DNA from 3 places in the Kitasatospora sp. NPDC057904 genome. Region 2 is predicted to be linked to each of the others. Evidence: predicted binding sites of a transcription regulator. Region 2 holds the regulator's gene; each other region holds the start of a gene.

What was found. The regulator HrcA, encoded in region 2, represses chaperone genes, less so after heat shock. The targets are predictions, from matches to a motif close to TTNGCACTCNGNNNNNCNGAGTGCNAA.
Region 1: ACFVSN_RS32380 (FmdB family zinc ribbon protein) is a predicted target of HrcA. The motif match lies at 5,039-5,065, and genes of this name have one in related genera.
Region 3: groES (co-chaperone GroES) is a predicted target of HrcA. The motif match lies at 6,593-6,619, and genes of this name have one in related genera.

The regions. Positions count from the first base shown of each region.
Region 1 is NZ_JBHVOL010000016.1:104,656-114,924, forward strand. Features, by position in the region: tRNA gene ACFVSN_RS32345 (tRNA-Arg) at 23-95, shown strand; gene ACFVSN_RS32350 (carbon-nitrogen hydrolase family protein) at 184-1,062, opposite strand; gene ACFVSN_RS32355 (phosphatase PAP2 family protein) at 1,098-1,904, opposite strand; gene ACFVSN_RS32360 (sigma-70 family RNA polymerase sigma factor) at 2,296-3,267, shown strand; gene ACFVSN_RS32365 (hypothetical protein) at 3,448-3,702, shown strand; gene mscL (large conductance mechanosensitive channel protein MscL) at 3,754-4,173, opposite strand; gene ACFVSN_RS32375 (hypothetical protein) at 4,204-4,476, opposite strand; gene ACFVSN_RS32380 (FmdB family zinc ribbon protein) at 4,725-5,027, opposite strand; gene ACFVSN_RS32385 (MFS transporter) at 5,141-6,496, opposite strand; gene ACFVSN_RS32390 (potassium/proton antiporter) at 6,799-8,283, opposite strand; gene ACFVSN_RS32395 (penicillin acylase family protein) at 8,636-10,269, shown strand, end outside.
Region 2 is NZ_JBHVOL010000009.1:311,492-321,760, reverse strand. Features, by position in the region: gene ACFVSN_RS24315 (AMP-dependent synthetase/ligase) at 1-761, shown strand, start outside; gene hemW (radical SAM family heme chaperone HemW) at 820-2,049, shown strand; gene ACFVSN_RS24305 (Uma2 family endonuclease) at 2,071-2,604, shown strand; gene ACFVSN_RS24300 (DUF3097 domain-containing protein) at 2,595-3,428, opposite strand; gene ACFVSN_RS24295 (hypothetical protein) at 3,453-4,037, opposite strand; gene htpX (zinc metalloprotease HtpX) at 4,091-5,011, opposite strand; gene hrcA (heat-inducible transcriptional repressor HrcA) at 5,261-6,295, shown strand; gene dnaJ (molecular chaperone DnaJ) at 6,373-7,515, shown strand; gene ACFVSN_RS24275 (16S rRNA (uracil(1498)-N(3))-methyltransferase) at 7,642-8,391, shown strand; gene ACFVSN_RS24270 (S41 family peptidase) at 8,539-10,269, shown strand, end outside.
Region 3 is NZ_JBHVOL010000012.1:189,524-199,792, forward strand. Features, by position in the region: gene guaB (IMP dehydrogenase) at 1-341, opposite strand, end outside; gene shbA (RNA polymerase sigma factor ShbA) at 605-1,333, opposite strand; gene ACFVSN_RS28445 (response regulator transcription factor) at 1,672-2,283, opposite strand; gene ACFVSN_RS28450 (WhiB family transcriptional regulator) at 2,843-3,169, shown strand; gene ACFVSN_RS28455 (LysR family transcriptional regulator) at 3,243-4,241, opposite strand; gene groL (chaperonin GroEL) at 4,394-6,028, opposite strand; gene groES (co-chaperone GroES) at 6,145-6,450, opposite strand; gene ACFVSN_RS28470 (methyltransferase domain-containing protein) at 6,729-7,895, shown strand; gene ACFVSN_RS28475 (polysaccharide deacetylase family protein) at 7,947-8,849, opposite strand; gene ACFVSN_RS28480 (hypothetical protein) at 8,924-9,184, opposite strand; gene tsaD (tRNA (adenosine(37)-N6)-threonylcarbamoyltransferase complex transferase subunit TsaD) at 9,181-10,269, opposite strand, start outside.

The sequences.
Region 1 (10,269 bases), on a different contig from region 2:
CGGCCTTGTGACCACACGGCCCGCCTCAGTAGCTCAGGGGATAGAGCACGGCTCTCCTAAAGCCGGTGTCGCAGGTTCGAATCCTGCCTGGGGCACGTAGCAGCGAGAGGCCCCCGACCCGTGTGGTCGGGGGCCTCTCGGCGTTCCCGGGCCGCTCGTGCGGCTCCCGCGGCTGAGGCGGGATCAGGCGAGGACGTGCCCGGCGCGGGCGGCGGGCGTGGGGTGGGCGGCCAGGTCGGCGAGCAGGGTCTCGGCCTCCCGGGCGCCGCGCAGGACGGCGGGGTCGAGGTCGGCGAGGACGATCTCGCGGCGGTCCTCGCCGGCCTCGGCGATCAGGCGGCCGTCCGGGCCCCAGACCGCGCTGCCGCCGCAGGTGTGCCAGCCGCCGGTGACGCCGATGTGGTTGGCGAGCACCGTGTAGAGGGTGTTGTCGAGCGTGCGGGCCGGGAACCAGGTGCGGGACTCGTGGTGGCCGTGCCCCGTGCTGAACAGGGCGCCGACCAGGTAGGCGTGGCAGCCGTCCAGCGCGGCGGAGCGGGCGTGCTCGGGGAAGCCGGAGTCGTAGCAGATGCCGAGACCGAGCCGCCAGCCGTCGAGCTCCAGGCTGCAACCGACCGTCCCCGGGCGGTAGTAGGACTGCTCGGTCTTGAAGAGGTGCTGCTTGTCGTAGCGGGTGACGACCGTGCCGTCCGGGCCGAACACGAAGGCGGAGACGAGCAGGTCCAGCCCGTCCTGGGCGGCGGCGCCGACCACGGCGGCGGTGCCGGTCTCGCGGCAGGCCTCGGCGATCGGCGCGAGACGCGGATCGCCGGGCTGGACGGCGCACTTGAGCGGATCGGCGCTGATCAGCCCGGGCTCGTAGCCGGCGAGGAACTTCTCCGCGAACAGCACCAGCCGGGCGCCGGCCGCGGCGGCCTCGCGGATGAGCCCGGCGGCGGTGGCCGCGTTGGCGGGGATGTCGCCCGCGACGGCCTGGTCCTGGACGGTGGCGATCCGCAACGGACGCTCGGGGTAACGGGCGTGGGCGGCGGACTCGTGGGGGGCTTCCTGGATACGGGACATGCCCGCCACGCTAGTGCCGTGGCCCTGGACGGCGGTCAGAGGGCGGCCCCGTCGGGGTGGTCGGCGCCGTCGGCCGGACGGTCGCCGCGGGCGGGCCGGAAGGAGGGCGCGATGACACGCTGAACCCTGGGCCTGGTCCGCCAGTTGACCCGCCGGATGTCGCGGGCCAGGGCGCCCGGGCGCCAGAGCTCGACCGCCGCGGTGACGGCGCCCAGTACGAAGCCGGCCGCCAGCCAGCCGGCCAGCACGTCGCTCGGCCAGTGCACGCCGAGCGCGATCCTGGTCCAGCCGACGGTCAGTACGGCCGCGGTCGCCACCGCGCAGGCGGCGATCCGCCCGGAGCGTCCGGCCCGGGGCCAGAACAGCCCGACCAGCACCGCGCAGGTGATCGCGGAGGCCATCGCGTGCCCGGAGGGGAAGGCCGGCCCGCCCGCGTGCGAGACCGGGTCGGTGAAGGACGGCCGCTGGCGGCCGAAGGCGAGCTTCAGCGCCCACTGGGCGCCCCACCCGACCAGGGCCTGCGCGACGGCCCACCCGGCGAGCACCCGGGCGCCGATCAGCCAGAGCCAGCAGGCCGCGATGGCCAGCAGGACACGCATCGTGACCGTGCCGCCGATGTCGGAGAGGGTCTGCACCGCGGCCGTCCAGGCCCGGTGCCCACGGGCGTAGGAGTGCGTCTCCGCGATCCAGCCGTGGTCGAACCGGTAGAGGGGTTGCCAGTGGCGGGTCACCAGGACGGCCAGCAGGCCGAACAGCAGGGCGCAGCCCACCGCCAGCGCCGTGCCCCGAAGGGCCCGGCGGTGACGCACAGTGGCGGCAGTCGCGCTGTTGGTCAGGTGCATGCCTGACACCTTCCCAGCGTCCTGTGCTGATCGGGCGCCCAGGTGATAGCGATTCCGCATCTTTTGTGCGGAGGATCTGCGTGCGCAGGGGTGCGGGAGCGGGTGGAGAGTGGGGCGTGCGGGAACGAGCGGGGCGCCCGGGGGGTTCTCCGGATATCCGCTCCGAAATGGTCGCGTCGCGCGCACCCGACGCGCCCGGCCGGTCACCCTGCGTTCAGAACCGGGGTGAAAACCGGCAGGATACTGCATCGCGGGGAAGAATCTGAGTAACTTGGGAATGTTGTCCGGAATCTGTTCGTTGGATCGTTACGTGTGAGCCCCCCGGGGCCCGCATTCTTGCCCTCTCGGGGCAGGCAGGCATTCCTCGGCAACACCAGCAAAGGGAGCAAGCATGGCCACCCGTGCCGTCGTTCGCGACAGGGCCGACCGGACTCGCGCGGCCCGCCCGACCAACCTTGAGGCCGACCGTGACCTGGTCGGCATGTACCTCGACGAGATCGCCAGGACGCCCCTGCTCGATGCCGCCGAGGAGGTCGAGCTCTCGCTGCGGATCGAGGCCGGTGTGTACGCCCAGCACCTGCTGGAGGAGGGCGGGCTCCCCGAGGGCGCCACGCGTGAGGAGCTGGAGGCGATAGCCGACGACGCCGAGCGCGCCAAGGACGTCTTCATCCGTTCCAACCTCCGGCTCGTGGTGGCGGTCGCCCGCCGGTACCCGCGCAGCGGCCTCCCGCTGCTGGACCTCATCCAGGAGGGCAACGCGGGCCTCGTGCGGGCCGTCGAGAAGTTCGACTACGCCAAGGGTTTCAAGTTCTCCACCTACGCGACCTGGTGGATCCGGCAGGCGATCACCCGCTCGATCGCCGACCAGTCCCGCACCATCCGGCTGCCCGTGCACCTGGTCGAGGAGCTGGGGCGGATCCGGCGGGTGCAGCGCGAGAAGTCCAAGGAGCTGGGCCGCGAGGCCGAGCCGGCCGAGATCGCGGCCGAGCTGGACACCACCGAGGCCCGGATCAAGGACGTGCTGGACTGGGCGCGCGACCCGGTCAGCCTGAACATGTCGGTCGACGACGAGGGCGAGACCCAGTTCGGCGACCTGGTCGAGGACACCGGGGCGACGTCCCCCGAGGACGCCGTGATGGTCATGCTCCGCCGCGAGGAGCTGGACGACCTGATCGGACGGCTGGACGACCGCACGGCCTCGATCATCCGCTCCCGCTACGGGATGGAGGACGGCCGCGAGCGCACCCTCACCGAGGTGGGCAAGCAGCACGGCCTCACCCGGGAGCGGATCCGGCAGATCGAGAAGCACGCGCTGGCCGAGCTGAAGAAGATCGCCGACCACGCCGGCTTCGAGGCGGCGTAAGGCGTAAGGCGTAAGGGGAGTTAGGGCGTACGGGGAAAGGGACGTGAGGGGATCGGGGAGCGGGGACCGAGCCCTGGACCGGGCCCGGGTGCGGAGCGCTCCGCACCCGGGCCCGCGGTCCGTCTCGGGCTCTTAGGCTGGAGGGGCAGGACGACCGGGTCGAGCAGCGGGGTGAACAGGGTGAGCGAGCAGGGACAGGGCCAGGCAGGTGGCCGGGCGCAGGAGCAGGAGGCGCCGGATCAGCCGGAGCAGGCCGCGCGGGAGCGCGAGGCGAAGGAGCAGGCGCGGGCGAAGGCGCGCCTCGTCTTCGGGGACCCGCTGGACCGGCACTCCCGGGACGACACCGACTCCGGCTGGGGCGACCGCCCCGGGGCCGGGAGCGGGCGGGGGCTGGACTGGTACCTGAGCCAGCGCCCGCCGCACCACGGCGACTGAGCGGGACGAGGAACGAGGGACGAGGGCAGGACGGGACGGGACGGGCCGCGCTCAGCGCAGCGGGGCGACCAGTGCGTCGCGGATCTCGGTGAGCAGCTGGACCTCCTTGGCCTCGGCCTCCGCCACCTCCTCGGCGAGGGACTTGCGCCGGGCGGCCATGCGGTTCATGGGAATGATCAGGACGAAGTAGACGACGGCGGCGGTGATCAGGAACTGGAGCACGGCGCTGAGCACCGAGCCCCAGAGGATGAGGATCCCGGACACGACCTCGCCGGTGGGGGCCACCTCGCAGGGCCCCTTGAGGCAGGAACTGTAGGACGCGAGGTCCTTCGTCCCGAATACACCGACGATCGGGTTGATGACGCCCTTGACGAAGGCGTTGACGATGTTGGTGAAGGCCGCGCCGATGACGACGGCGACGGCGAGCTCGACGACATTTCCACGCAGCAGGAATTCCTTGAAGCCCTTCATGCCGCCTCGAACGACGAAGTCGTCGGCCGGTTACGGGTGATCATCCGAAGCCCAGGATTGACAACCCGCCTGGCCCAGCGCGCCACCGGACGGCGGCGGCAGCCCGGCCCGTGCGGGCCCGAACGCGAGCGCCGCGGCCACCGCGAGCAGCACCAACGCCGGCACCCCGGCCCGCCGCCGGACGGCGCGCCACCAGCGGTGCCGTCCGCCGGCCCCGCGCCGGATCGGCCGGAAGCTCGGCACGGCCCGTCGGGGCGGAACGGCGGGTGCGGGCAGCGGGACGGCGTGGCTGAGGGCGTTCATCGGGAACCACCTCCGGGGTCGGTCGGTCTCTGGTGACCCCACGATGAGCGTCCGCCGCGAAAGCCGGAAGATGTTATCCGCAGCCTGTGGAAAACCCCGGCCCTGTGGACGATTCCGTACACCCGTACGAGCTGGCCGGGCCCGTGAACGTTGACGCGCCCGGCGATGAGGGAGCTGCCCCGAGAACGGCGGAAGGCCCGCCGCCACCGCGTGGAGCGGGGCAGCGGGCCTTCCGGTGCGTGCTGGGGTCAGCCGGCGGCCGGAGCCGGGGAGGACGAGCCCGAGGTGGACGACGCCGGGGTCGAGGACGACCCGGACGACGAGGACGTCGTCGACGAGCCCGACGACGAGGAGCTCACCGAGCTGCTCGACGAGGAGCGGCTGTCGGTCCGGTAGAAGCCCGAGCCCTTGAAGACCACGCCCACGGCCGAGAAGACCTTGCGCAGCTTCCCCTGGCAGTCGGGGCAGGTGGTCAGCGCGTCGTCGGTGAACTTCTGCACCGCCTCCAGGCCGTTGCCGCACTCGGTGCACTGGTACTGGTACGTGGGCACTTGTCTTCCTCCTGGCACTCGCGCCTGATGAGTGCTAACGATGGTCAATGATGCGGTATTCCGCTGGATGAGTCCAGCGACTCCGGTGTGACATGGGCCCGGTCGGGCCGCCGTCAGCCCTTGGCGGCGCCCACCAGCTGCGGCTCGGCGGCGGCCGGGACGGTGCCGGCGCCGGATCCGGCGACCACCGTGCTCGCCCCGCCCGACGGCGCCAGCAGGTGCCGCAGCGAGACCAGCGCGGCCAGGCCCAGCCCGGCGCCGACGGCCGGCACCAGGAACCCGGCCGACGGCCCGTGGCTGTCGATCAGCCCCCCGGCCACCATCGAGCCGACCGCCAGGCCGAGGCCGATGGCGCCGGTCAGCCAGGTGAAGGCCTCGGTCTTGGCGCCGTCCGCGACCAGCGTCTCGACCAGGGTGTAGCCGCTGATCAGGGTCGGCGCGATGGCGAGGCCGCAGACCAGTCCGGCGATCGAGAGGGTGACCAGGTTGGGCATCGCCCACAGCGTCGAGCAGCCCAGCACCAGCAGGGTGTAGCTGGTGATCATGCGCTGCTGCACCGCGCGCCGCCAGGCGATCACGCCGTAGAGCACGCCGGCCACCATCGAGCCGCCGGCGAAGATGCCGTACACGGTGCCGGCCGCGGCGTGCTGCCCGACCGAGTCGGCGAAGGCGTTGACCGAGACCTGCATGCCGCCGAACACGGCGCCGACGCCGAGGATGGCGCCGGCCAGCAGCCGGACGCCGGGCGAGGCGAGCGCGGAGACGCGCTGCGCCCCGGGCCGCGGCACGATCCGGGCCGGCGCGGTGCGGCGCTGGGCGGCGAAGGCCAGGCCGCCGACGAAGGTGAGCGCGGCCTCCGTGATCAGGCTCGCGGAGGGGCTGACCGAGGTGGCGATCTTGGCGGCCAGGATCGGGCCGACGACGAAGGTGAGCTCGTCCGTGACGGACTCGAACGCGAACGCGGTGCCGACCTTGGCGGCGGAGGAGGCGGAGGCGCCCTCGGCACCGAGCTTGGCCACCCAGCGGGCGCGGACCATCGCGCCGATCTGCGGCACGCTGGCCCCGGCCGGGACGGCGGCCAGGCACAGGCTCCAGGCCGGCGCGTGGCCGTTCGCGAGGACGATCAGCGCGGCGACCGAGGCGGCGTGCACGAAGACGGTCGGGACGAGGACGGTGGCCTGCCCGTACCGGTCGGCGAGCCGGCCGGTCTGCGGGCCGATCAGGGCCTGGGCGACGGCGGCGACCGCCGTGACGGTGCCGGCCGTGCCCCACGAGCCGCCGGTGCCCGTGACGAGCATCAGGATGCCCATGCCGAGCATGGCGTAGGGCAGCCGCGCGACGAACGCGGGTGCCAGGAACGTCCAGGCACCCGGGGTGCGCAGCAGCGCGCCGTACCCGACGCGCGCGGGTGCGGCGTCCGGGGCGGTGGGGGTGTTCGTGGCGTCGTCGACCGTTCGGCGGGCCGTCACGGTCGTCCTTCCTGCTGCCTGGTAGCGCGGCAAGGGCATGGGGTGGCCCCGACGGCGCCGAGAGTCGTCCTCTCGTGCGTCGACCGGGGTAGATACCGGGCCGCTCCGGCGTGGTTGCCGAGAGCCGGGCCGCAGCCGCCGAGCGGTCGCGCCAACTCTGCATCAGGCAGATGCTGGGTTGGTCAAAAAGCGGTGTTCTTCCACCATACAGTTACGCGCGTAGATAGCGCTAGGCCCCAACGGATCCAAGCCGGAACGGGCTTCCAGGCCCCGAAAGGCCCGGTACGCCACTACTGTACGGCTCACTTCCCGTACAGCCACCCCGCGAGCTTGCCGCCCTTGTCCACGGCCCGCAGCCGCTTCTCCGCCGCCTCGCCGACCTCGTCCGTCGTGACGACGAGCAGCTCGTCGCCGCCGCGCAGCACCGTCGCCCGGTCCGGCACGAAGGAGCTCCCCTCCCGGACGACCAGGGTGACCGCCGCCCCCTTGGGCAGCCGCAGCTCGCCGACCTCCACGCCGGACATCCGGGACTCGGGGGAGAGCGCGACGGACAGCAGGTGGCCGTGCAGCTTCTCCAGCGGCGCGGACTCGATGTCGAGGTCCTGGCCCATCGCGCCCTCGCCGATCTTCAGCTGCCTGGCCACCCAGGGCAGGGTCGGGCCCTGGAGCAGGGTGAAGACGACGACCAGGATGAAGACGATGTTGAAGACGTCCTCGGCCTTGTGCGCGCCCGAGACCACCGGGATGGTGGCGAGCACGATGGGCACCGCCCCGCGCAGCCCGGCCCAGCTCAGCAGGGCCTGCTCCTTGCCGGGCACCCGGAACGGCGTCAGCGTGAGCACCACCGACAGCGGCCGCGCGAGGAAGACCAGCACCCCGCCGATGACGAGCGCCGGGATCACCGCGTCGCCCATCGTCTCGGGCGTGCACAGCAGGCCGAGCAGGACGAACATCCCGATCTGCCCGATCCAGGCCAGGCCGTCCGCGAAGCCGCGCACCGCCGGGCCGTGCGGCAGCTTGGCGTTGCCGAGGATCACGGCGCTGATGTAGACGGCGAGGAAGCCGGAGCCGTGCAGCAGCGCGCCGCCCGCGTAGGCGAGCACGGTCAGCGCCATGACGGCGATCGGGTAGAGGCCGGAGGACGGCAGGGCGACGTGCTTGATCCCGAACGCGCCGAGCTTGCCGACCGCGAGGCCGATCACCGCGCCGATCGCGAGCTCGGCGGCGATCGTGCCGAGCAGGACGTACCAGGAGTCCAGCTCGCCGGTGGTGGCGAAGGCGACGACCAGGATGACGACGGGCGCGTCGTTGAATCCGGACTCGGCCTCCAGCAGGCCGGTGAGCCGGTGCGGCAGCGGGACCATCCGCAGGACGGAGAAGACGGCCGCGGCGTCGGTGGAGGAGACGATCGCGCCGAGCAGCATCGAGGTGCGCCAGTCCAGGCCGACCAGCCAGTGCGCGCCGGCGGCGGTGACGAACACGCTCACCCCGACGCCGACGGTGGCGAGCACGGTGGCCGCCGGCATCACCGGCTTGACCTCTCTCCAGCTGGTCTTCAGGCCGCCCTCGGCGAGGATCACCACGAGGGCCGCGTAGCCGATCACCTGGGTGAGCTCGGCGTTGTTGAAGGTGACGCCGATGCCGTTCTGGCCGAGGGCGATGCCGATCCCGAGGTAGATGAGGAGGCTGGGTAGCCCTGATCGGGTCGATATCCGCACGGCGACCACCGCGACCAGGAGGATCACGGAGAACTCGAGAAGCAGCTGGTTCAGGTGGTCGACGTTCACGCAGGGGCACCTCGTGCAGGCATGGGGGCGGGCGGGGTGTCTCTCGGTGGTGCTGGTGTCTCTCGGTGGTGCTGGTGGTGCTGGAGTCTCTCGGTGATGCAGGTGATGCGGGTAGTGCTGGTGGTACCGGGGTGAGCCGCGGACCCGTTAAGAAGCCGTCAATACTCCTCTTGCGGATCGTTACTCATTCTAACATTTTGCCATATCTTTAGTTGGGCTCCTCACACAGGCCCCGTTCCGGGCCGTCCCCGTGCACGCCGTCCCATGGACTCGGCCTAATGTGGTGCCCTGTCACGGCCGCAGGCCCTGGACACGCCCGCCCGCCCCGAAGTCGAGGACCGCAAGGACCCAGATGCCCCGCTCCAAGAAGTTCCGGCGCGCCCGTCTGATCGTGATCGTGCTGGTCGTGCTGCTGGTGGCCGGCGTCGGCTACGGCGGTTACCGGGGGGTCGCCGCGGTCCGCGCGTCCTTCCCGACGGTCGACGGCACCGTGAAGATCGCGGGCCTGAGCGCGCCGGTCGACGTCAAGCGCGACGCCAACGGCATCCCGCAGATCTACGCCGACACCTCCGAGGACCTCTACCGCGCCCAGGGCTACGTCCAGGCGCAGGACCGCTTCTGGGAGATGGACGTCCGTCGGCACATCACCGCCGGCCGCCTCTCCGAGATGTTCGGCGACTCCCAGGTCGACACCGACTCCTTCATCCGCACCATGGGCTGGCGCCAGGTGGCGCAGAAGGAGTTCGACACCAAGCTCTCGCCGGAGACCAAGAAGTACCTCCAGGCGTACTCGGACGGCGTCAACGCCTGGCTGGCCGAGCACCCGGGCGGGGAGAAGGCCTCGCTGGAGTACGCGATGCTCGGCGCCGTCAACAGCGGCTACAAGCCCGAGCAGTGGAGCCCGGTCGACTCGGTGGCCTGGCTCAAGGCGATGGCCTGGAACCTCTCCGGGAACCTCCAGGAGGAGATCGACCGCTCGCTGCTGTCCCAGGACTTCACCCCGGACAAGATCGCCGAGCTGTACCCGGACTACCCGTACGCCCGCAACGGCACGATCGTGAAGACCGGCACGGTCTCGGGCGACACCTACCGCCCGGCCGACGGCTCCACCGCGCCGGGCGCCGGCAACCCCGCGGCCCCCACCGCGCAGGGCGCGGCCACCACCAAGGCGCTCCTGCAGGGCCTCACCGACCGGGTCGACGCGATGCCGCAGCTGCTCGGCCGCCCGGGCCAGGGCATCGGTTCCAACTCCTGGGTGGTGGCCGGCTCGCACACCACGACCGGCCAGCCGCTGATGGCCAACGACCCGCACCTCGGCCCCGGCCTGCCCTCGGTCTGGTACCAGACGGGCCTGCACTGCCGCACCGTTTCGCCGACCTGCCAGTTCGACGTCACCGGCTTCACCTTCGCGGGCATGCCCGGCGTGGTGATCGGCCACAACAAGGACGTCGCCTGGGGCTTCACCAACCTGGGCGCCGACGTCACCGACCTGTACCTGGAGAAGGTCACCGGCCCGGACACCTACCAGGTGGACGGCAAGGACGTGAAGTTCGACCTCCGCAAGGAGACCATCAAGGTCGCCGGCGGCGAGGACCGCACCATCACCGTCCGCACCACCCAGACCGGCGCCCCGCTCATCTCCGACCAGAGCACCGAGCAGCAGAACGTCGGCAAGTACGCCCCGAACGGCAGCGCCGCCCCCGACCGCGGCACCGGCGGCTACGGCGTCGCCCTGCAGTGGACGGCGCTGAACCCCGGCAAGACGATGGACGCCGTCTTCGAGCTGGACAAGGCGAAGAACTGGGACGACTTCCGCAACGCCGCCAAGGACTTCGCCGTCCCCGCGCAGAACCTGATCTACGCCGACGCGAAGAACATCGGCTACCAGGCCCCGGGTGACATCCCGGTCCGCGGCAAGGGCGACGGCACGCTCCCGGCCCCGGGCTGGGATTCCGCCTACCAGTGGAAGGGCTCGATCCCCTTCGC
Region 2 (10,269 bases):
GCAGCGCGGCGCTGGCCCCCGAGATCGGCTACTTCTTCCTCGGCGCCGGCGTGCCGATCCTGGAGGGCTACGGCCTGAGCGAGACCAGCGCCGGCTCCTGCGTCAACCGCAAGGAGGACGTGCGGATCGGCACGGTCGGCCGCGCCCTGCCGGGCACCGAGGTGCGGATCGCCGAGGACGGCGAGATCCTGCTGCGCGGCCCGGGCGTCATGCGCGGCTACCACAACCTGCCGGAGAAGACCGCCGAGGTGCTGGAGCCGGACGGCTGGTTCCACACCGAGGACATCGGCGAGCTCACCGCCGACGGCTTCCTACGGATCACCGACCGCAAGAAGGACCTGTTCAAGACCTCCGGCGGCAAGTACGTCGCGCCGAGCGAGGTCGAGGGCAAGTTCAAGGCGGTGTGCCCGTTCGTCAGCAACATCCTGGTGATCGGCAACGGCCGCAACTTCTGCACCGCGCTGATCGGCCTGGACGAGGCCGTGATCATGCCGTGGGCCGCCGAGCACGGCCTGGCCGGCAAGTCCTACGCCGAGGTGACCGCCGACCCGCAGGTCCACGAGCTGATCGAGGGCTTCGTGAAGAAGCTCAACGGCGACCTCCAGCGCTGGCAGACGATCAAGAAGTTCCACCTGCTGCCGCGCGACCTCGACATCGAGCACGGCGAGCTCACCCCGAGCCTGAAGATCAAGCGCCCGGTGGTCGAGCGGACCTACGCGGACGCCGTGACCGCGATGTACGCGGGGGCCAACGAGGCCTGAGCCGCCCCCGTCCCGTACGGCCCGCGGGTTCGCCCCGGCCGTACGGGACAATGGGGTCATGCCCTCCGCACTCCCCGACGGCGATCCGGTGCCGTCCGACGGTTCCCTGCCCGCGCACGCCCTCGACGGGCTCGGCACCCGGCCGTTCGGCTTCTACCTGCACGTGCCGTACTGCGCCAGCCGCTGCGGCTACTGCGACTTCAACACGTACACCGCCACCGAGCTCCGCTCCTCGGGCGCGGTCGCCTCGCAGGAGACGTACGCCGACAACGTGATCGCGGAGATCCGGCTCGCCCGTCGCGTCCTGGGCGACACGGACCTCCCGGTGGAGACGGTCTTCCTCGGCGGCGGCACCCCGACGCTGCTGCCCGCCCGCGACCTGGTGCGGATGCTCGCCGCGATCCGCGACGAGTTCGGGCTCGCCGACGGCGCCGAGGTGACCACCGAGGCCAACCCGGAGTCCGTCGGCCCGGCCTACCTCGCCGAGCTGCGCGAGGGCGGCTACAACCGGATCTCCTTCGGCATGCAGAGCGCCCGCCCGCACGTGCTGCAGCTGCTCGACCGCCACCACACCCCGGGCCGCCCCGAGGCCTGCGTGGCCGAGGCCCGCGCGGCCGGCTTCGAGCACGTCAACCTCGACCTCATCTACGGCACCCCCGGCGAGTCCGACGACGACTGGCGGGCCTCCCTGGACGCCGCCATCGGCGCCGGGCCCGACCACGTGTCCGCCTACTCGCTGATCGTCGAGGAGGGCACCCGCCTCGCCGCCCGCGTCAAGCGCGGCGAGCTCCCGATGATCGACGACGACGTCCACGCCGACCGCTACCTGATCGCCGAGCGGGCGCTCGCCGCCGCCGGCTACCACTGGTACGAGGTCTCCAACTGGGCCACCACCCCCGAGGGCCGCTGCCGCCACAACGAGCTGTACTGGACCGGCGCCGACTGGTGGGGCGCCGGCCCCGGCGCCCACAGCCACGTCGGCGGCGTCCGCTGGTGGAACGCCAAGCACCCCGCCGCCTACGCCCGGGCGCTGGCCGAAGGCCGCACCCCCGCCCTGGCCCGCGAGGTGCTGACGGACGAGGACCGCCGCGTCGAGCGCATCCTCCTCGAACTGCGCCTCGCCGAGGGCATCCCGCTCACGCTCCTCACCGACACGGCCCGCGAGGCGGCCGCCGAGGCGCTCGCGAGCGGCCTCCTCGCCCCCGACACCTACGCCGGGGGCCGCGCCACCCTCACCCTCCAGGGCCGTCTCCTGGCGGACGCGGTCGTGCGTGACCTGGTGGACTGAGCCGACCTCTAGGGTGTTCGCGTGACTACTCCAAGTGCGCGAGTGTGGGGGGTTCTGGAGAGCCTTGAGATCCCGGAAGGTGTTCGCGCCGAGCTCATCTTCGGGGAGATCTTGCTGTCCTTGAGCTCCGACCTGACGACCAATCTCATCGTCGAGTCCCTGATCCATCAGATCCCCGCCGAGAGGTGGCATCGCTGGACCAGGCAGGATGTCTCCTGTGGTGGTGGCAGTCGATTGCAGCCGGATCTCGTGGTGTTCGAGAGAGGGGCTGCCGAAGCGACTGTGCCGGTGGCGACGGTGGAGGTGGTCTCGAAGACCAGTGCGCTCCGCGATTACCGGACCAAGCGCGAGCTCTACGCCGAGGGCACGATCCCCGTCTACCTGATCGTCGACCCGATCAAGGCCGTCTGTGTGCTGCTCACCGAACCCACCCGGGCGAGCGCCTCGGGTCTGCCGGATTACGTCTCCGAGCGGACCACCAAGTTCGGCGAGCCCATTCCGGTGCATCTGCTGGGCGTCACGCTCGACACCTCGGAGTTCCAGACCTACGCCTGACCCGGGAGGGTCGCGAAGTCGATCAACTCTTCCACCCTGCCCAGGAGTTCGGGCTCCAGGTCCTTGTAGGAGTTCACCTTCGACAGGATGTGCTTCCACGCCGCCGGGGTGTCGACGGGCCAGCCCAGGCGGCGGCAGACGCCTTCCTTCCACACCTCGCCGCGGGGGACCGTCGGCCAGGCCGGGATGCCGACCGAAGACGGCTTCACCGCCTGCCAGATGTCGATGTAGGGGTGGCCGACGACCAGCACGTCCTCGCCGGTGACCCGGGCGGCGATGCGGTGCTCCTTGGTGCCCGGCAGCAGGTGGTCGACCAGGACGCCGAGGCGGCGGCCGGGGCCCGGGGCGAAGTCGGCGACGATCGCGGGCAGGTCGTCCACGCCCTCCAGGTACTCGACCACGACGCCCTCGATCCGCAGGTCGTCGCCCCAGACCCGCTCGACCAGTTCGGCGTCGTGCCGGCCCTCGACGTAGATGCGGGACTCGCGCGCCACCCGGGCGCGGGCGCCGGGGACGGCGACCGAACCGGAGGCGGTGCGGGCCGGGGCGCGGACGGGGGCCGGGCCGGACGGCCGGACCAGGGTGACGACCCTGCCCTCCAGCAGGAAGCCGCGCGGCACCATCGGGAACACCCGGTGCTTGCCGAAACGGTCCTCCAGGGTGACGGTGAACCCCTCCGCCGTCTTCTCGCAGCGCACCACCGCCCCGCAGAAGCCGGTCGCCGCCTCCTCGACCACGAGGTCCCGCTCGGCGGGCACCTCCGGGGCGGGTGCCTGCTTCTTCCACGGCGGGGTCAGGTCGGGTCCGTACTGGCGGCTGCGCATGCCGGCGAGTCTACGGACGGCCCGTCAGAGCCCGGGCGCGCCCCACACCGGGAACCAGCGGCCGAGGTCCTTCTCCAGCCGCAGGTCGTTCGCCAGCATCGCGTTGATCTGCAGCTCCAGCGGGCTGTTGCGCCGCTCCCCGCCGCCGGGCATCGGCGCGAACGGGTAGAACGTGCCGCGCTTGTACAGGTAGACCAGCGCCAGCGACTGCCCCTCCCCGTTCCGGAAGCCCACCAGCGAGCAGAGCAGCTGCGGCCCGAAGCCGTTCGCCTCCAGCTCGCTGTTGACCGCGTGCAGGTCGTTCACCAGCTCCGGCAGTTCCTCCGCGGTGTGCCGGGCGAGCAGCCACGAGTAGCCGTAGCCGTCCTTGGAGGCCTCCACCGGGACGCCGCCGCGCTCGGTGTCGGCGTCGAGCAGCGCCCGCACCTGCTGCTCGACCTGGACGAACGCGGCGCCCTCGACGGCCGCGAAGCACACCGAGCCGAGCCCGGTGGGCAGGAACCCGGCGCCGGCCTCCAGGGTGAGCGCGGCCGAGGGGACGCCGAACAGCTGGTCGAGGTCGGGCTTGACGGGCTTGGTGCGGCCGAACAGGGCGTCCAGGATTCCCACGGCGGTCCCTTCAGGCGGGTCGGCGGGTCGGCGGGTCGGCGGGTCGGCGGGGCTCAGCGGCCCAGCTGGGCGGAGATCTTCGCCAGCTGCTCCAGCCGCTTCTCCAGCGTCGGGTGGGTGGAGAGCAGCTGGGAGGCCGTCTCCTTGGCGCTCAGCGCCGGGGCGAAGTAGAAGGCGTTGTAGGGCTGGGCCTGGCGCAGGTCCTTGGACGGGATCGCGGCGATCTGCCCGGTGACCTTGGTGAGCGCCGACGCGAGCGCGCTGGGCCGGCCGGTGAGCTGGGCGGCGGCGCGGTCGGCGGCGAGCTCGCGGTAGCGCGACAGCAGCCGCGTGAGCAGGAAGCTGATCGCGTAGACGACGATGGACACCAGCGGGATGATCAGCGCCGCGATCGCCGCGTTCTGGTCGTTGTTGTTGCGCCCGCCGCCGATGAACCCGCCGTACATGGCGATCCTGGTCATCGCCCCGGCGAGGACGCCGAGGAACCCGGCGATCGTCATCACGGCGACGTCCCGGTGGGCGACGTGCGAGAGCTCGTGCGCGAGGACGCCCTCCAGCTCCTCGGGCTCCAGCCGGCGCAGCAGGCCGGTGGTGACGCACACGACGGCGTTCTGCGGGTTGCGGCCGGTGGCGAAGGCGTTCGGCATGTCGCTGTCGGCGACCGCCACCCTGGGCTTGGGCATGTCGGCGAGCGCGCAGAGCCGGTCGACGGTGCCGTGCAACTGCGGGTACTGCTCGGGGGACACCGGGCGGGCGCCCATGGCCCGTTCGGTGATCTTGTCGCTGAACCAGAACTGGGCCACGAACAGCCCGCCGGAGATCAGCACGATCAGGGGCCAGGCGCCGCGCAGCAGCACGATCAGCAGGCCGGTGAATCCGACGTACAACAGCCCGATCACGAACATGGTCCCGACCATCCGGCCGGTCAGGCCGCGGTCGGGCGCGAATCGGGTGTGCTGGGCCGAGCTCGACATCGCTTGCTCCTCCGTTCGCCGTCCGCTATCGATGCTGCCACCCGGACGGCCGCGGGGCACCACCCCCGCGCCGGGAACTGCGGGCAGGATCACCCCCGCTGCGCCGTTCCTGCCGTCGGACCCGGGCCGTACACTGGCAGGTAGGGTTCTGGCACTCGTGCGCTCAGAGTGCCAAACCCGGGCCTTCCAGGCCCGCATCAGCTCGATACGTCACAACGGACAACGTGCGAAGACGGAGGTGCGTGCCCCATGGCCGGTGAGGTCCGCCAGCTCGACGACCGCAAGCTCGCCGTGCTGCGCGCGATCGTCCAGGACTACGTGGGCACCGAGGAGCCGGTCGGCTCGAAGGCCCTGGTGGAGCGGCACAACCTCGGGGTCTCCCCGGCCACCGTCCGCAACGACATGGCGGCGCTGGAGGAGGAGGGGTACATCCACCAGCCGCACACCAGCGCCGGGCGCATCCCCACCGACAAGGGGTACCGGCTGTTCGTCGACCGGCTCGCCGAGGTCAAGCCGATGAGCGCGCCCGAGCGGCGCGCGATCCGGCACTTCCTGGAGGGCGCGGTCGACCTGGACGACACCGTCGCACGCACCGTGCGGCTGCTCGCCCAGCTCACCCGGCAGGTCGCCGTCGTGCAGTACCCCTCGCTGAGCCGCTCCACCGTGCGGCACATCGAACTCGTCGCGCTCGCCCCGGCCAAGGTGATGCTGGTCCTGATCACCAACACCGGCCGGGTCGAGCAGCGGATGGTGGACTGCCCGGGCACCGTCGGCGAGACGGCCTTGTCGGACCTGCGGGCCCGGATCAACGCGCGGGCCGTCGGCCAGCGCCTGCCGGACGTCCCGGCGGCGCTGGAGGAGCTGCCCGCGATGTTCGAACAGGTCGACCGGCCGACCGTCACCACGGTCCTGGCGACGCTGTTCGAGGCGCTCGCCGAGCAGAACGAGGAGCGGATCATGCTGGCCGGCACGGCCAACCTGACCCGCTTCGGCCACGACTTCCCGCTCACCATCCAGCCGGTCCTGGAGGCCCTGGAGGAGCAGGTCGTCCTGCTCCGCCTCCTGGGTGAGACCACGGACGCGGCGATGACGGTCCGGATCGGCCGGGAGAACGCCTACGAGGGGCTGAATTCCACCTCGGTGGTGTCCGTCGGCTACGGTTCGGGCGACGAGAGCGTGGCCAAACTGGGTGTGATCGGTCCGACCCGGATGGACTATCCGGGCACAATGGGGGCGGTGCGAGCGGTGGCGCGGTACGTGGGTCAGATCCTGGCCGAGTCGTAGCAATCAGCCACCGCTGGACAGACCAGCGGTGGTGCCCTGTCGCAGCACTACTACAGGCGGAACAAGCGGAGCATTAGGTGGCCACGGACTACTACGCGGTACTCGGCGTCCGACGGGATGCGGGGCAGGACGAGATCAAGAAGGCGTTCCGGCGCCTGGCACGCGAACTGCACCCGGACGTCAACCCGGACCCGAAGACGCAGGAGCGGTTCAAGGAGATCAACGCCGCCTACGAGGTGCTCTCCGACCCGCAGAAGCGGCAGGTCTACGACCTCGGCGGCGACCCGCTCTCGCCGGGCGGCGGCGGTGGCGCGGGCGGCTTCGGCGCCGGCGCGGCCGGTTTCGGCTTCTCCGACATCATGGACGCCTTCTTCGGCGCCGCGGCCGGCCAGCGGGGCCCGCGCTCGCGCACCCGCCGCGGGCAGGACGCCATGATCCGGCTGGAGATCACCCTGGAGGAGGCCGCGTTCGGCACCACCAAGGAGCTCCAGGTCGACACGGCCGTCACCTGCACCACGTGCAGCGGGGAGGGCGCCGCGCCCGGCACCTCCGCGCAGACCTGTGACATGTGTCGCGGCAAGGGCGAGGTCTCCCAGGTCACCCGGTCCTTCCTGGGCCAGGTCATGACCTCCCGCCCCTGCCCGCAGTGCCAGGGCTTCGGCACCGTCGTGCCGACCCCGTGCCCGGAGTGCGCCGGCGACGGCCGGGTCCGCGCCCGCCGCACCCTGACCGTCAAGATCCCGGCCGGTGTCGACAACGGCACCCGGATCCAGCTGGCCGGCGAGGGCGAGGTCGGCCCCGGCGGCGGCCCGGCCGGCGACCTGTACGTCGAGATCGCCGAGACCACGCACACCGTCTTCCAGCGGCGCGGGGACGACCTGCACTGCACCGTCACCATCCCGATGACGGCCGCCTCGCTCGGCACCCAGGTGCCGCTGCAGACCCTGGACGGGCTGGAGGAGGTCGACATCCGGCCCGGCACCCAGTCCGGCCAGTCGATCCCGCTGCACGGCCGCGGCATCACCCACCTGCGCGGGGGCGGCCGGGGCGACCTGATAGTGCACGTCGAGGTGCAGACGCCCACCAAGCTCGACGCCGAGCAGGAGGAGCTGCTGCGCCGTCTCGCGGTGCTGCGCGGCGAGGAGCGCCCGTCCGGCCAGTTCGCGCCGGGCCAGCAGGGCCTGTTCTCGCGTCTGAAGGACGCGTTCAACGGCCGCTAGCCGTCCGCGGAGGGGTGCCGGGGCCTCGCCCCGGCACCCCTTTCGCGTTCCGTCCCCCCTGGTCGCGGGCCCTGGCCGTGGTTGCCGGCCCGGGCCGCAGGTCCCACCCCGGAAAGGTTCCCCCTCATGACCGCCCCCGTGTTCGTCGTAGAGACCGAGCGGATCGCCGCCGCCGCGCCCGGGGCCGTGGTGCGGCTGGACGGGCCGGAGGGGCGCCACGCGGCCGCGGTGAAGCGGCTGACGGCGGGCGAGGCGGTCACCCTGGCCGACGGGCTGGGGCTCGGCGTGGACGGGACGGTCGCCGAGGTGCTCGGCAAGGACGCGATCGACGTCACGGTGGCCGCCGTGCGCCGCGAGCCGGAGCCGGCGCCGCGGATCGTCGTCGTCCAGGCGCTGCCCAAGGGCGACCGCGGCGAGCTGGCCGTGGAGACCATGACCGAGGTCGGCGTGGACGTCGTGATCCCGTGGGCCGCCTCGCGCTGCATCACCCAGTGGAAGGGCGAGCGCGGCGCCAAGGCGCTCGCCAAGTGGCGCGCCACCGCCCGGGAGGCGGGCAAGCAGTCCCGCCGGCTGCGCTTCCCCGAGGTGCGGGACCTGATGACGACCCGCCAGCTGACCCCCGTCCTGGCCGGCGCCGCGTTCGCCGCGGTGCTGCACGAGGAGGGCTCCGAGCCGCTGGCCGCCGCCGCGCTGCCGGCCGCCGGGGACGTCGTCCTGGTGGTCGGCCCCGAGGGCGGCGTCTCCCCGGAGGAGCTGGCCGCCTTCGCCGAGGCGGGCGCGAAGCCGCACCGGCTCGGCCCGTCGGTGCTGCGCACCTCGACGGCCGGCGTGGCCGCCGGGGCGCTGCTGCTCGGGCGCACGGGGCGCTGGGCCTGACGGCCCCTGCGTTCGGGGGCCGCCCGGATCCCGCCCGGTTTTCGCCCGGTTCCCACTCGGATTCCGTCCGGATCCCGCCCGGTCTCACCCGGGTGGAGTCGGGTAAAAGCGGCCCGCCCCGTCCGCGTACGTGCCTACGCTGGCGGCGTGACGGAACCCCTCAGCAACCCTGTCGGCGCATACCTGCGCCACCCGCATCTGCACGGTGACCTGGTCACCTTCGTCGCCGAGAACGACGTCTGGCTCGCCCCTCTGGACGGTGGCCGGGCCTGGCGGCTGACGGCCGATCACCTGCCCGTCCACCACCCGCGGTTCTCCCCGGACGGGCGGCACATCGCCTACACCTCCGCCCGGGACGGCGCGCCCGAGGTGCACGTCGTGCCGGTGGACGGCGGCCCGTCGCGGCGTCTGACCCACTGGGGCAGCGGCCAGACCCAGCTACAGGGGTGGACCGCCGACGGCCGTCCGATCGCCACCACCACCGCCGGGCAGGCCACCCTGCGCCGCACCTGGGCGCACGCGGTGCCGCTGGACGGCGGCGAGCCGGTGCGGCTGCCGTACGGGCCGGTCGGCGGGCTGGCCTTCGAGCCGGACGGCGACCGGGTGCTGCTGGGCACCGTCAACAACCGCGAACCGGCCTGGTGGAAGCGCTACCGGGGCGGCCGGGCGGGCAAGCTGTGGATCGGCCGGGACGAGTTCGTCCGGATCCACGAGGACCTCGACGGGCAGCTCTCCTCGCCGCTGTGGGTGGCCGGCGCGGACGGCTCGCGGATCGCGTTCCTGTCCGACCACGAGGGCGTCGGCGAGCTCTACTCCAGCCTTCCGGACGGCACCGGCCTGCGCCGCCACACCACCTCCCCGGACGGCTTCTACGCCCGCAACGCCGCGACCGACGGCACCCGGGTGGTCTGGCACCGGGCCGGCGACCTGTGGCTCCTGGAGGACCTGGCCGAGGGCGCCGAGCCGCGCCGCCTGGACGTCCGGCTGGCCGGGCCGCGCACCGGCCGCCGCCCGCGCCCGGTGCACGCCGCGCACTGGCTGGAGACCGTCGCCCCGGACCGCACCGGCCGGGCCAGCGCCGTCGTGGTGCGCGGGAGCGTGCACTGGCTGACCCACCGCGAGGGCCCGGCCCGGGTGCTGGACGAGACGCCGGGCGTGCGCGGCCGGCTGGCCCGCGTGGTGCCGGGCGAGGACGGCGCGCAGGGCGTGCTGTGGGTGTCGGACGCCGGGGGCGAGGACGGGCTGGAGTTCGCCCCCGCCGTCCACGGCGCCGAGCGCCGCCGGCTGGCCGCCGGACAGCTCGGCCGGGTCAACTCGCTGATGGTCTCCCCGGACGGCAAGCAGGCGGCGCTCGGCGTGCACGACGGCCGGGTGCTGCTGGTGACGCTCGCCGACGGCGCCGTGCACGAGCTGGCCCGCAGCACCGACGGCGAGGTCAGCGGCCTGGTGTTCAGCCCGGACTCCGCGTGGCTGGCCTGGTCGCGCCCGGTGCCGGGCAGCGGGGCGTGGTCGCTGCGCCAGATCGTGCTGGCGAACCTGGCCACCCGGACGGTCGGCGAGGTCACCCAGCAGCGCTTCGTCGACACCGCGCCGGCCTTCACCGCGGACGGCCGCTACCTGGCCTTCCTGTCGGTGCGCAACTTCGACCCGGTCTACGACTCGCACGTCTTCGACCTGTCCTTCCCCAACGGCTGCCGCCCGTACCTGATCACGCTGGCCGCCGACACGCCGTCCCCGTTCGGCCCGCAGCGGGCCGGGCGCCCGCTCGGCGGGGAGGACGAGGAGCCGCGCGGCAAGAAGGGCGACGGCGAGGAGGGCGGCGCCGACGCCGCGCCGGTGACCAGGGTCGACCTGGACGGCATCGCCGACCGGATCGTC
Region 3 (10,269 bases), on a different contig from region 2:
AGGGTGGTCAGCGGGCCGACCGTGATCGGGTCGGTGACCATGCCGGACTCCGAGCGCTTCACCAGGTCGACCTGGTTGGCCTGGTCCTCGACCGACAGGTTCCGGTGCAGGACACCGACACCGCCCTGGCGGGCCATCGCGATCGCCATCCGGGCCTCGGTGACCTTGTCCATCGCGGCGGAGAGCATCGGGAGGTTCACGCGCACGTTCCGGGAGACCCGCGAGGAGGTGTCGACCTGGTTCGGCAGCACCTCGGAGGCCCCGGGCAGCAGCAGGACGTCATCGAACGTGAGCCCGAGCATGGCGAACTTCTCGGGTACGCCTGCGGCGTTGTAAGACATTTCGGGGGTACCTTCCGTGGCCGGCCGTTTGATCCGCACACGCCCTGAGGGTGGGGACGCGTTCATCGCTCACTCGCGCAGACCGCCGAAAGCCGGGTGGACTTTGGAGGATCCTCCAGGGGAACCCCGTTCGCACCCGTGAAACTTTGGCAACCTGCCCAGGCGCCGATACCCCATGGTACTGGCACCGGGATTGTGGTCCTCGTGTGCCCTTGACAACACCCTCCGCCCATGAGCCATTCCGGCCGCTCCCGGCGGCAGCGTCAGGAGGACTCCTCCGCGAGCGCCCGCAGCCGGCTCAGGGCACGGTGCTGCGCCACCCGGACGGCCCCCGCCGACATCCCCAGCACCTCGCCGGTCTCCTCCGCGGACAGCCCGGCAGCCACCCGCAGCAGCACCAGCTCGCGCTGACGGGCCGGCAGGTTGGAGAGCAGTTCCTTCGCCCAGGCCGCGTCACTGCTCAGCAGCGCCTGCTCCTCCGGACCGAGCGCCTCGTCCGGCACCTCCGGCAGGTCGTCCTGCGGCACCACGGTCGAGGCGGGCCCGCGCATCGCGGCCCGCTGCAGATCGGCGATCTTGTGCGCGGCGATGCCGTAGACGAAGGCCTCGAACGGCCGCCCCTGGTCCTTGTACCGGGGCAGGGCGCACAGCACGGCGACGCACACCTCCTGCGCGATGTCGTCCACGTGGTGCCTGGCCCCGCCGGGCAGCCGGACCAGCCGGCCGCGGCAGTACCGCAGCGCCAGCGGGTGGACGTACGCGAGCAGCGCGTCGATGGCCGGGCCCTCGCCGCGGACGGCGGCCGCGACCAGCTCGCCCACCAGCGGCGACCCGCCGCCGCCGAGCACGGGCGGACGACCGGGGCCGGCGCCACCGCCGGGCACCCCACCCGGCGGGCCGGAATCGGCGTACGACGGATCGCCACCCGGGCCGGAGGGCTCGGCCTCCACCGGGTCCGCCTGGCCGGCCGCACCGGCGACGTCGTCACGCATCGGTCCATGGTGCCTGGTCGAACGGGAAAACGCGGCACCGCGTCCGGAGTTGTGCACCGGAACGTTATGCGGTGCGGCACCGCGCGGCGTGCCGCCGGGCACCACCGGCCCCTCCTGCACCGTGCCGCCTCCCGCCCCGCCGCCGTCGGTGGTCCCGTCCGCCGCGCCGTCCGCCGAGTGTCCTGCGGCTGCGTGGTTCGCCGCAGTGCCTGTCCGCTGGTCCCCGAGGTGCTCCACCACTCCATGGTGCAACCTCGGGACCGTAACGTCACACGTCCGTGCGGCACCCGTCCCCGGAAACACCGGCGGCGCGCCGCAGCCGGCGGCGCCGCCTGCGGTCAGCGGACCAGGCCCCAGCGGAAACCCAGCGCCACCGCGTGGGCCCGGTCCGAGGCCCCGAGCTTCTTGAACAGGCGCCGGGCGTGGGTCTTGACGGTGTCCTCGGAGAGGAACAGCTCGCGGCCGATCTCGGCGTTGCTGCGGCCGTGGCTCATGCCCTCCAGCACCTGGATCTCACGCGCCGTCAGCGTCGGCGCCGCGCCCATGTCGGGGCTGCGCAGCCGGCGCGGGGCGAGCCGCCAGGTCGGGTCGGCGAGGGCCTGGGTGACGGTGGCCCGCAGCTCGGCGCGCGAGGCGTCCTTGTGCAGGTACCCGCGGGCGCCGGCGGCGACCGCGAGGGCGACGCCGTCGAGGTCCTCGGCGACGGTGAGCATGATGATGCGCGCGCCCGGGTCGGCGGACAGCAGCCGCCGGACCGTCTCGACCCCGCCGAGGCCGGGCATCCGGACGTCCATCAGCACGAGATCGGAGCGGTCGGCCACCCAGCGGCGGAGGACCTCCTCCCCGTTCGTCGCGGTGGTGACCCGGTCCACACCGGGTACGGTCGCGACGGCGCGGCGAAGCGCCTCGCGGGCGAGCGGGGAATCGTCGCAAACGAGAACGGAAGTCATGACCGTCGTCCTCCGCAGCTGATCCGCGTCACGTTGAGCCTCCTGGCTGGTACGAACCTCTCCGACACGGCCGATCGGCGACAGAGTCCGTGCTGATCGCCTCAACTTCCCCGCGATCGTTCCCGACGTCCGGCGCCCGCTAACCGCCTCCGCACTTCCAACGACCGTCACTCGAATGAGTTACGGCCTTCGGGGCCATCTCCACCACTGTACGTGGCCAACCCATTACCGATCAGCCGCATCGCGGTGCACACGCCGCACTTTTGTGCAGCTCGCGCGCGGTCGGCGTGCGACCCGCACACCGGTGCGGGGCTCCGTGCGCCCCTCGGACCACCCGATTGCCACGTCCGCGCCTGCGGAAGTCCATGCCCACTTCGCCCGTTTTTATAGCTTTCGTATGGTCATTGACTGTTGTGCCACTCTGTGGGTGACTTGTCCATGGAGTTGCCTTAAGTCATATTTCCAGGTGTCCACACCAGTGCATCGACGCCCCGCCACGCCCGCAGCGAGCTCCGCTGGGGCCGGCCCGCGGCCGACGAGCCTCTGAAGGGAATGAGCCATGGCAGATTTCTCCCGCCTCCCCGGTCCCAACGCGGACCTCTGGGACTGGCAGCTCTCCGCAGCCTGCCGTGGCGTGGACAGCTCGCTCTTCTTCCACCCCGAAGGCGAACGCGGGGCCGCGCGGAGCTCGCGCGAGGCCAGCGCCAAGGAGGTCTGCACGCGCTGCCCCGTGATCGCCGAGTGCGCGGCGCACGCGCTGGCGGTCCGCGAGCCGTACGGCGTCTGGGGCGGGATGACCGAGGACGAGCGCGAGGAGCTGCTCGGGCGCTCGCGGCACCGGCTGGTGGAGGTCCCACTGGTCGCGCCGACGGTCGCCCAGCGCTAGCGCCACGCCGAGGCCGCGCCGTGAAGAAACGTTTCTTCGCGGCGCTCCAAGCCCCCCGGCCGGTGACCCTGCGTCAGCGAGCCCCGGCGGCCCCCGCGAGCCGCTCCAGCATCAGCGCCACGGCCGGCACCTCGGCTAGGTCCGGCAGGGTCAGCGCGACCACCTGCCGCACCGCCGGCGCCCCCGAGGCGGTCCGCACCGGCGCCGTCGACACCCCGTCAGGCCGCACCGACTCCAGCGCCAGCCGCGGCAGCACCGCCACCCCCAGCCCGGCCGCCACCAGACCGACCACCGCCGGGTAGTCGTCCGTCGCGAAGTCGATCCGGGGCTCGAACCCCGCACCGGCGCACAGCTCCACCAGGTGCCCGCGGCACTGCGGGCAGCCGGCGATCCACTGCTCCCCCGCCAGCTCGGCCAGCTCCACCGCGCCGCCGCGCCCCGCCAGCGGGTGCGCGGCCGGCAGCAGGCCCACCAGCGGGTCGTCCAGCAGCGGCGTGACCACCAGGTCGGACCAGTCGGTGCCGGCGCTCAGCTGCTGCGCCTCCAGGTTCGCCTCGGCCCGCGCCTCGCGCGGCGTGCCGTGCGCGGGCACCGGGAGAGCGGTGGCGCCCTCGGACTGCGGGTAGCGGAAGGCCAGCGCGATCTCGCACTCGCCGCCGCGCAGCATCGCCAGCGACTCCGGCGGCTCCGCCTCGACCAGCGACACGCGCACCCCCGGATGGCTGTCCCGCAGGCGGGCGACGGCGGGCGGCACCAGGGTGGAACTCGCGGTCGGGAAGGACACCAGCCGCACCCGCCCGGCCCGCAGCCCGGCGATGGCCGCGACCTCCTCCTCGGCCGCCGACAGCCCGGCCAGGATCCCGGTGGCGTGCTTGAGGAGCACCCGTCCGGCCTCGCTCAGCTGCATGCCCCGGCCCGAACGGACCACCAGCGGGGTGTCCACGGACTTCTCCAGGGCCTTCATCTGCTGGCTGATGGCGGGCTGGGTACAGCCCAGCTCGCGCGCGGCGGCGGAGAAGGAGCCGGTGCGGGCGACGGCACGCAGGACGCGCAGGTGGCGGGCCTCGATCATGCCTCAGTTATAAGGCAATCTTTGCCGAACGCAAAATTTCACTGATAGTTGAGTCTTCAAGCGGACTCGCGGACCCCCGGGCCCGAACGCCGGAGGCCCGGCCCGCCTCCCAGGATGGGGGCGGACCGGGCCTCCGGTCCACTTCAGGGGCCTCAGTGCGAGTGGCCGTGACCGCCGTGCGAGTGGCCGTGACCGGCGTCGGCGGCCTCCTCCTTCTTCTCCACCACGAGGGTCTCGGTGGTGAGCAGCAGGGAGGCGATCGAGGCGGCGTTCTCCAGGGCGGAGCGGGTGACCTTGACCGGGTCGATGACGCCGGCCTTCACCAGGTCGCCGTACTCGCCGGTGGCGGCGTTGTAGCCCTGGCCGGCCTCCAGCTCGGCGACCTTGGAGGTGATGACGTAGCCCTCCAGGCCGGCGTTCTGGGCGATCCAGCGCAGCGGCTCGTGCAGCGCCTTGCGGACCACGGCGACACCGGTGGCCTCGTCGCCCGACAGGCCCAGGCCGCCGTCCAGCACCTTGGCGGCGTGGACCAGGGAGGCGCCACCGCCGGCGACGATGCCCTCCTCGACCGCGGCGCGGGTCGCCGAGATGGCGTCCTCCAGGCGGTGCTTGCGCTCCTTCAGCTCCACCTCGGTGGCGGCGCCGACCTTGATGACGCAGACGCCGCCGGCCAGCTTGGCCAGGCGCTCCTGCAGCTTCTCGCGGTCCCAGTCGGAGTCGGTGCCGGCGATCTCGCCCTTGATCTGGGCGACGCGGCCGGCCACGGCCTCGGCGTCGCCGGCGCCCTCGACGATGGTGGTCTCGTCCTTGGTGATGGTCACGCGGCGGGCGCTGCCCAGCACGTCCAGACCGGCCTGGTCGAGCTTGAGGCCGACCTCCTCGGAGATCACGGTGCCGCCGGTCAGGGTGGCCAGGTCGCCGAGGATCGCCTTGCGGCGGTCGCCGAAGCCCGGGGCCTTGACGGCGACGGCGTTGAAGATGCCGCGGATCTTGTTCAGCACCAGGGTCGACAGCGCCTCGCCGTCGACGTCCTCGGCGATGATCAGCAGCGGCTTCGAGGCACCGCCCTGCAGGATCTTCTCCAGCAGCGGCAGGAGCTCCTGGATCGAGGAGATCTTGCCCTGGTGGATCAGGATGTACGGGTCCTCCAGGACCGCCTCCTGCCGCTCCGCGTCGGTGACGAAGTACGGCGACAGGTAGCCCTTGTCGAACTGCATGCCCTCGGTGAACTCGAGCTCGACGCCGAAGGTGTTCGACTCCTCGACGGTGATGACACCGTCCTTGCCGACCTTGTCGATCGCCTCGGCGATCAGCTCGCCGACCTGGGTGTCCTGGGCGGAGAGGGACGCGACGGCGGCGACGTCGTCCTTGCCCTCGATCTCGCGGGCCACCGAGAGCAGGTGCTCGGAGACGGCGGCGACGGCCTTGTCGATGCCCTTCTTCAGGGCGGCCGGGCCGGCACCGGCGGCGACGTTGCGCAGACCCTCGTTGACCAGGGCCTGGGCCAGCACGGTGGCGGTGGTGGTGCCGTCGCCCGCGACGTCGTTGGTCTTGGTGGCGACCTCCTTGACGAGCTGAGCGCCAAGGTTCTCGTACGGGTCGTCCAGCTCGACCTCACGGGCGATGGTGACACCGTCGTTGGTGATGGTCGGGGCGCCGAACTTCTTGTCGATGACGACGTTGCGGCCCTTGGGGCCGATGGTCACCTTGACGGTGTCGGCCAGCTTGTTGACACCGCGCTCCAGCGAGCGGCGGGCGTCCTCGTCGAACTGCAGGATCTTCGCCATGTTCCCTATTCCCTCGGGGCTGCGGCCGGCCCACCGGCCGCCGAACTACGTGAACCAACAACCACGCCCCGGGCCCCTGTCACTTGGGACACGGATCCGGGGCGGGTCGGAACGACTTACTTCTCGATGATGGCGAGAACGTCGCGGGCGGAGAGGACGAGGTACTCCTCGCCCTGGTACTTCACCTCGGTGCCGCCGTACTTCGAGTACAGGACGATGTCACCGACGGCGACGTCGAGCGGCAGACGCTGGCCGTCCTCGAAGCGGCCCGGGCCGACGGCCAGGACGACACCCTCCTGGGGCTTCTCCTTGGCGGTGTCCGGGATAACCAGGCCGGAGGCCGTGGTGGTCTCGGCGTCGAGCGGCTGGACCACGATGCGGTCCTCGAGCGGCTTGATGGCAACCTTGCTGCTGGTGGTCACGTCCGAGCTCCCCTTCGGAGATTACGGGGTTTTCTAACGGGTAAGGGGCGAACCTGCGCACCTGCCGTCGCGGGGGTCAGGCACGCGTCTTCGCGTTAGCACTCCCCAGGTGGAGAGTGCCAAGGACGACCATAGGCCCGTGTTAGCACTCAGTCAACCAGAGTGCCAACGACGCGCCCCGCCGTCCCGGCCCGCGGACGCGCGGCCGCCGTCCCGCGCGGCCCTGCACGACCGCCCGGGACCGGCCACCACACCGCCCGACCGGCGAGAATGGCCCCGTGGACACCGAGAACCTCCAGCCGCTGCTGACCCCCGAGGGACAGGACCTGCTCGCCGCGCTGCGCGAGTTCACGCCCGAGGAGGAGCTCGCGCTGGCCACCCGGCTGCGGCGCGAGCACCCGGCCGACCTGGTGTCGGCGGCGTTCGGGCAGGCGCGGCTGCGCCAGCGCGCCCGCGCGAAGTTCGGGGCGGACGCCGACCTGATGTACTTCACGCCCAACGGCGTCGAGCAGTCCACCCGGCGCAGCGTCGCCGAGTGGCGCGCACAGCGCTTCGCCGGGCTCGGGGTGCGGCGGCTGGCCGACCTGTGCTGCGGGATCGGCGGGGACGTCCTGGCGCTGGCCCGGGCCGGGATCGAGGTGCTGGCCGTCGACCGGGACCCGGCCGCCTGCGCGGCCACCGCCGCCAACGCCGCCGCGCTGGGCCTCGCCGACCTGGTCGAGGTGCGCTGCGCGGACGTCGCCGACGTGGACGTCACCGGCTACGACGCGGTGTTCACCGACCCGGCGCGACGGACGGCGCGCGGCCGGGTGTTCGACCCGGAGGCGTACGCCCCGCCGCTCTCGTGGGCCGTCGAGGCCGGCCGCCGGACCCCGATCGGCGCGCTGAAGGTCGCGCCGGGCATCCCGCACGAGGCCGTCCCCGAGGACGCCGAGGCCGAGTGGGTCTCCGACCACGGGGACGTGAAGGAGGCGGTGCTCTGGTTCGGCACCAAGGCCGCCCACCCGCACCGCGCGACGCTCCTGCCGCACGCCGCGAGCCTCACCGGCGGCGATCTGCCCGACCCGGCGGCCGGGCCGGTCGGCCGGTACCTGTACGAGCCGGACGGCGCCGTGATCCGCGCCCACCTGGTGGCCGAGGTGGCCGAGCAGGTGGGCGGACGGCTGATCGACCCGAAGATCGCCTACCTGACCTCGGACGAGCTGGTCCCGACGCCGTACGCGCACGCCTTCGAGCTGACCGACGTGCTGCCCTTCCACATCAAGAAGCTGAAGGCCCTGCTGCGCGAACGCGGGGTCGGCACCGTGGTGATCAAGAAGCGCGGGATGGCGATCACCCCGGAGGAGCTGCGCCGCCAGCTCAAGCCCTCCGGGCCGAACTCCGTCACGGTGATCCTCAGCCGCACCGACAACGGCCCGCTGATGATGCTCGGTCAGCCGGTCTGATCGGCCGCGCCTGACGGACGGAGCGGCTGACCGGACGGACGGACCGGACGGCTACGCCGGCGGCTGGATGTAGTCGTCCAGCCGGGCCACCGAGAAGCCCTGCTCCTGGATCCGGGCCAGCAGCTCGCCGAACATCTGGGTCATCGTGGCGCCCTTGAGCTCCTTCGGCCCGCGGAAGTGGGCCAGGATGATGTCGCCGGGCTTCAGCTTCTTGTCCGCCGCCTGGTACTGCATGTCGTGGATCTGCATGGACTCGCGCCACAGCACGACCGCCCGCGGACCGCACTCCTGCACCGAGGTGTTGAGCGTCGGCGTGTTGGCACCGTCCCCGAACGGCGGGCGGAACAGCAGCGGCGCGGTGCCGTACTGCTGGGTGAGCGCGCTCTGGTCGTCGCAGATCTCGGACTTCTGCTTGTCCGGCGTGAGCTTGCTCATCACCGGGTGGGTGACGGTGTGGTTCTGGATGTGGTTGCCGAGCGCCTGGAGTGGCTTGAAGTAGCCGTAGTCGTTCTTGACGATGTCCTTGGTCAGGAACATCGTGATCGGCACCTTGAGGTCGGTCAGCATCTCGACGAACTTCGGGTCCTTCTCGGCACCGTCGTCGATGGTGATGAAGACGACCTTGTCGCTCGTCTTCACGTCGCTGAACACCGGTACGGTGCCGGTCCGTTCGAGCTTGACGGGCTTGTCGGCGGGCGGCGCGGGGGCCGGGGCCAGCGGCTTGAGGTTCCACTTCGCCCACGCGGCGTCGCCCGCGGCCTGCGCCGCCGCGGGCGTGGTCGCCGCGGCGGTCGGCGCGGCGCCGCCGGCGGGCTGGCCCCCGGCCGGGGCCGCGCTCGTGGGTGCCGGGGCGGCGGCGCCGTCCCCGTTGCCGCCGCACCCGGTGGCGAGGGCCAGCAGGGCCAGCGCCCCCGCCGCGTACGCCTTGGTCCTGTTCCGGCCGTCCTGCTTCACCGCACGCGCTCCTGGTCCGTCCGCCGTTTCTCAGCTAGCACGGTAGTGGCCCGGCGCGCGGTTCCCGTACCGGCCTACTCGACGTGCTCGCTGGTGAAGGACCAGCGGTGCACCGGACGGCCGAGCAGCTCGGCCGGCGGCTCGGCGACGGGCACCGGCTCGCCGCTCCACCAGGCGATCAGCAGCACCCGCTCACCGGGGGCGCCGAACAGTTCGAGGCGCTCCAGGCCCGCCGAGCCGCGCAGCGCCGGGATCGCCGTCTCCCGTGCCCAGGAGGCGAGTTCGGCCCCGCGGCCGTCGGCGGCGCGGGCCTCCCACATCATGGCGACGGTCACGCCGCACCGCCGCCGAGGGCCTCGTACGCCTGGCCGTGGACGTCGCCGTGGTGGTGGTCCACGCCCGGGACGTGGACGTCGGTGACGGGCAGCGAGGAGTCCGCCGACAGGTCGAAGGCGGACGGCGCGCGGTCGCGCCACACCATCTCGGAGCCCAGCGCGGCCACCATCGCGCCGTTGTCGGTGCACAGGCCCGGGCGCGGCACCCGCAGCTTGATCCCGGCCCGGTCACAGCGCTGCTGGGCCATCTCGCGCAGCCGCGAGTTGGCCGCGACCCCGCCGCCGATCATCAGGTGGTCGACGCCGTTGTCCTTGCACGCCCTGACGGCCTTGCGGGTGAGCACGTCGGTGACCGCCTCCTGGAAGGACGCCGCCACGTCGGCGATCGGCACCTCCTCGCCGGCCCGGCGCTTGGCCTCCACCCAGCGGGCGACGGCGGTCTTCAGGCCGGAGAACGAGAAGTCGTACGCGGGGTCGTTCTTGCCGCTCAGCCCGCGCGGGAAGCCGATGGCCTTGGGGTCGCCCTCGCGGGCCGTGCGGTCGACGATCGGGCCGCCGGGGAAGCCCAGGCCGAGCACCCGGGCCACCTTGTCGAAGGCCTCGCCGGCCGCGTCGTCGATGGTCGCGCCGAGCGGGCGGACGTCGGTCGTGATGTCCTCGCTGAGCAGCAGCGAGGAGTGCCCGCCGGAGACCAGCAGCGCCATGGTCGGCGAGGGCAGCCGGCCGTGCTCCAGCTGGTCGACGCAGATGTGCGAGGCGAGGTGGTTGACCCCGTACAGCGGCTTGTCGAGCGCCCAGGCGTACGCCTTCGCGGCGCTGACGCCGACCAGCAGCGCGCCGGCCAGGCCGGGGCCCGCCGTCACGGCGATGCCGTCCAGGTCGCTCGCCTTGACCCCGGCGGTGTCCAGGGCGCGCTGGATGGTCGGGACCATCGCCTCCAGGTGGGCCCGGCTGGCGATCTCCGGGACGACGCCGCCGAAGCGGGCGTGGTCGTTGACGCTGGAGGCGACCGCGTCGGCCAGCAGCGTGGTGCCGCGCACGATGCCGACGCCGGTCTCGTCGCAGGAGGTCTCGATGCCGAGGAC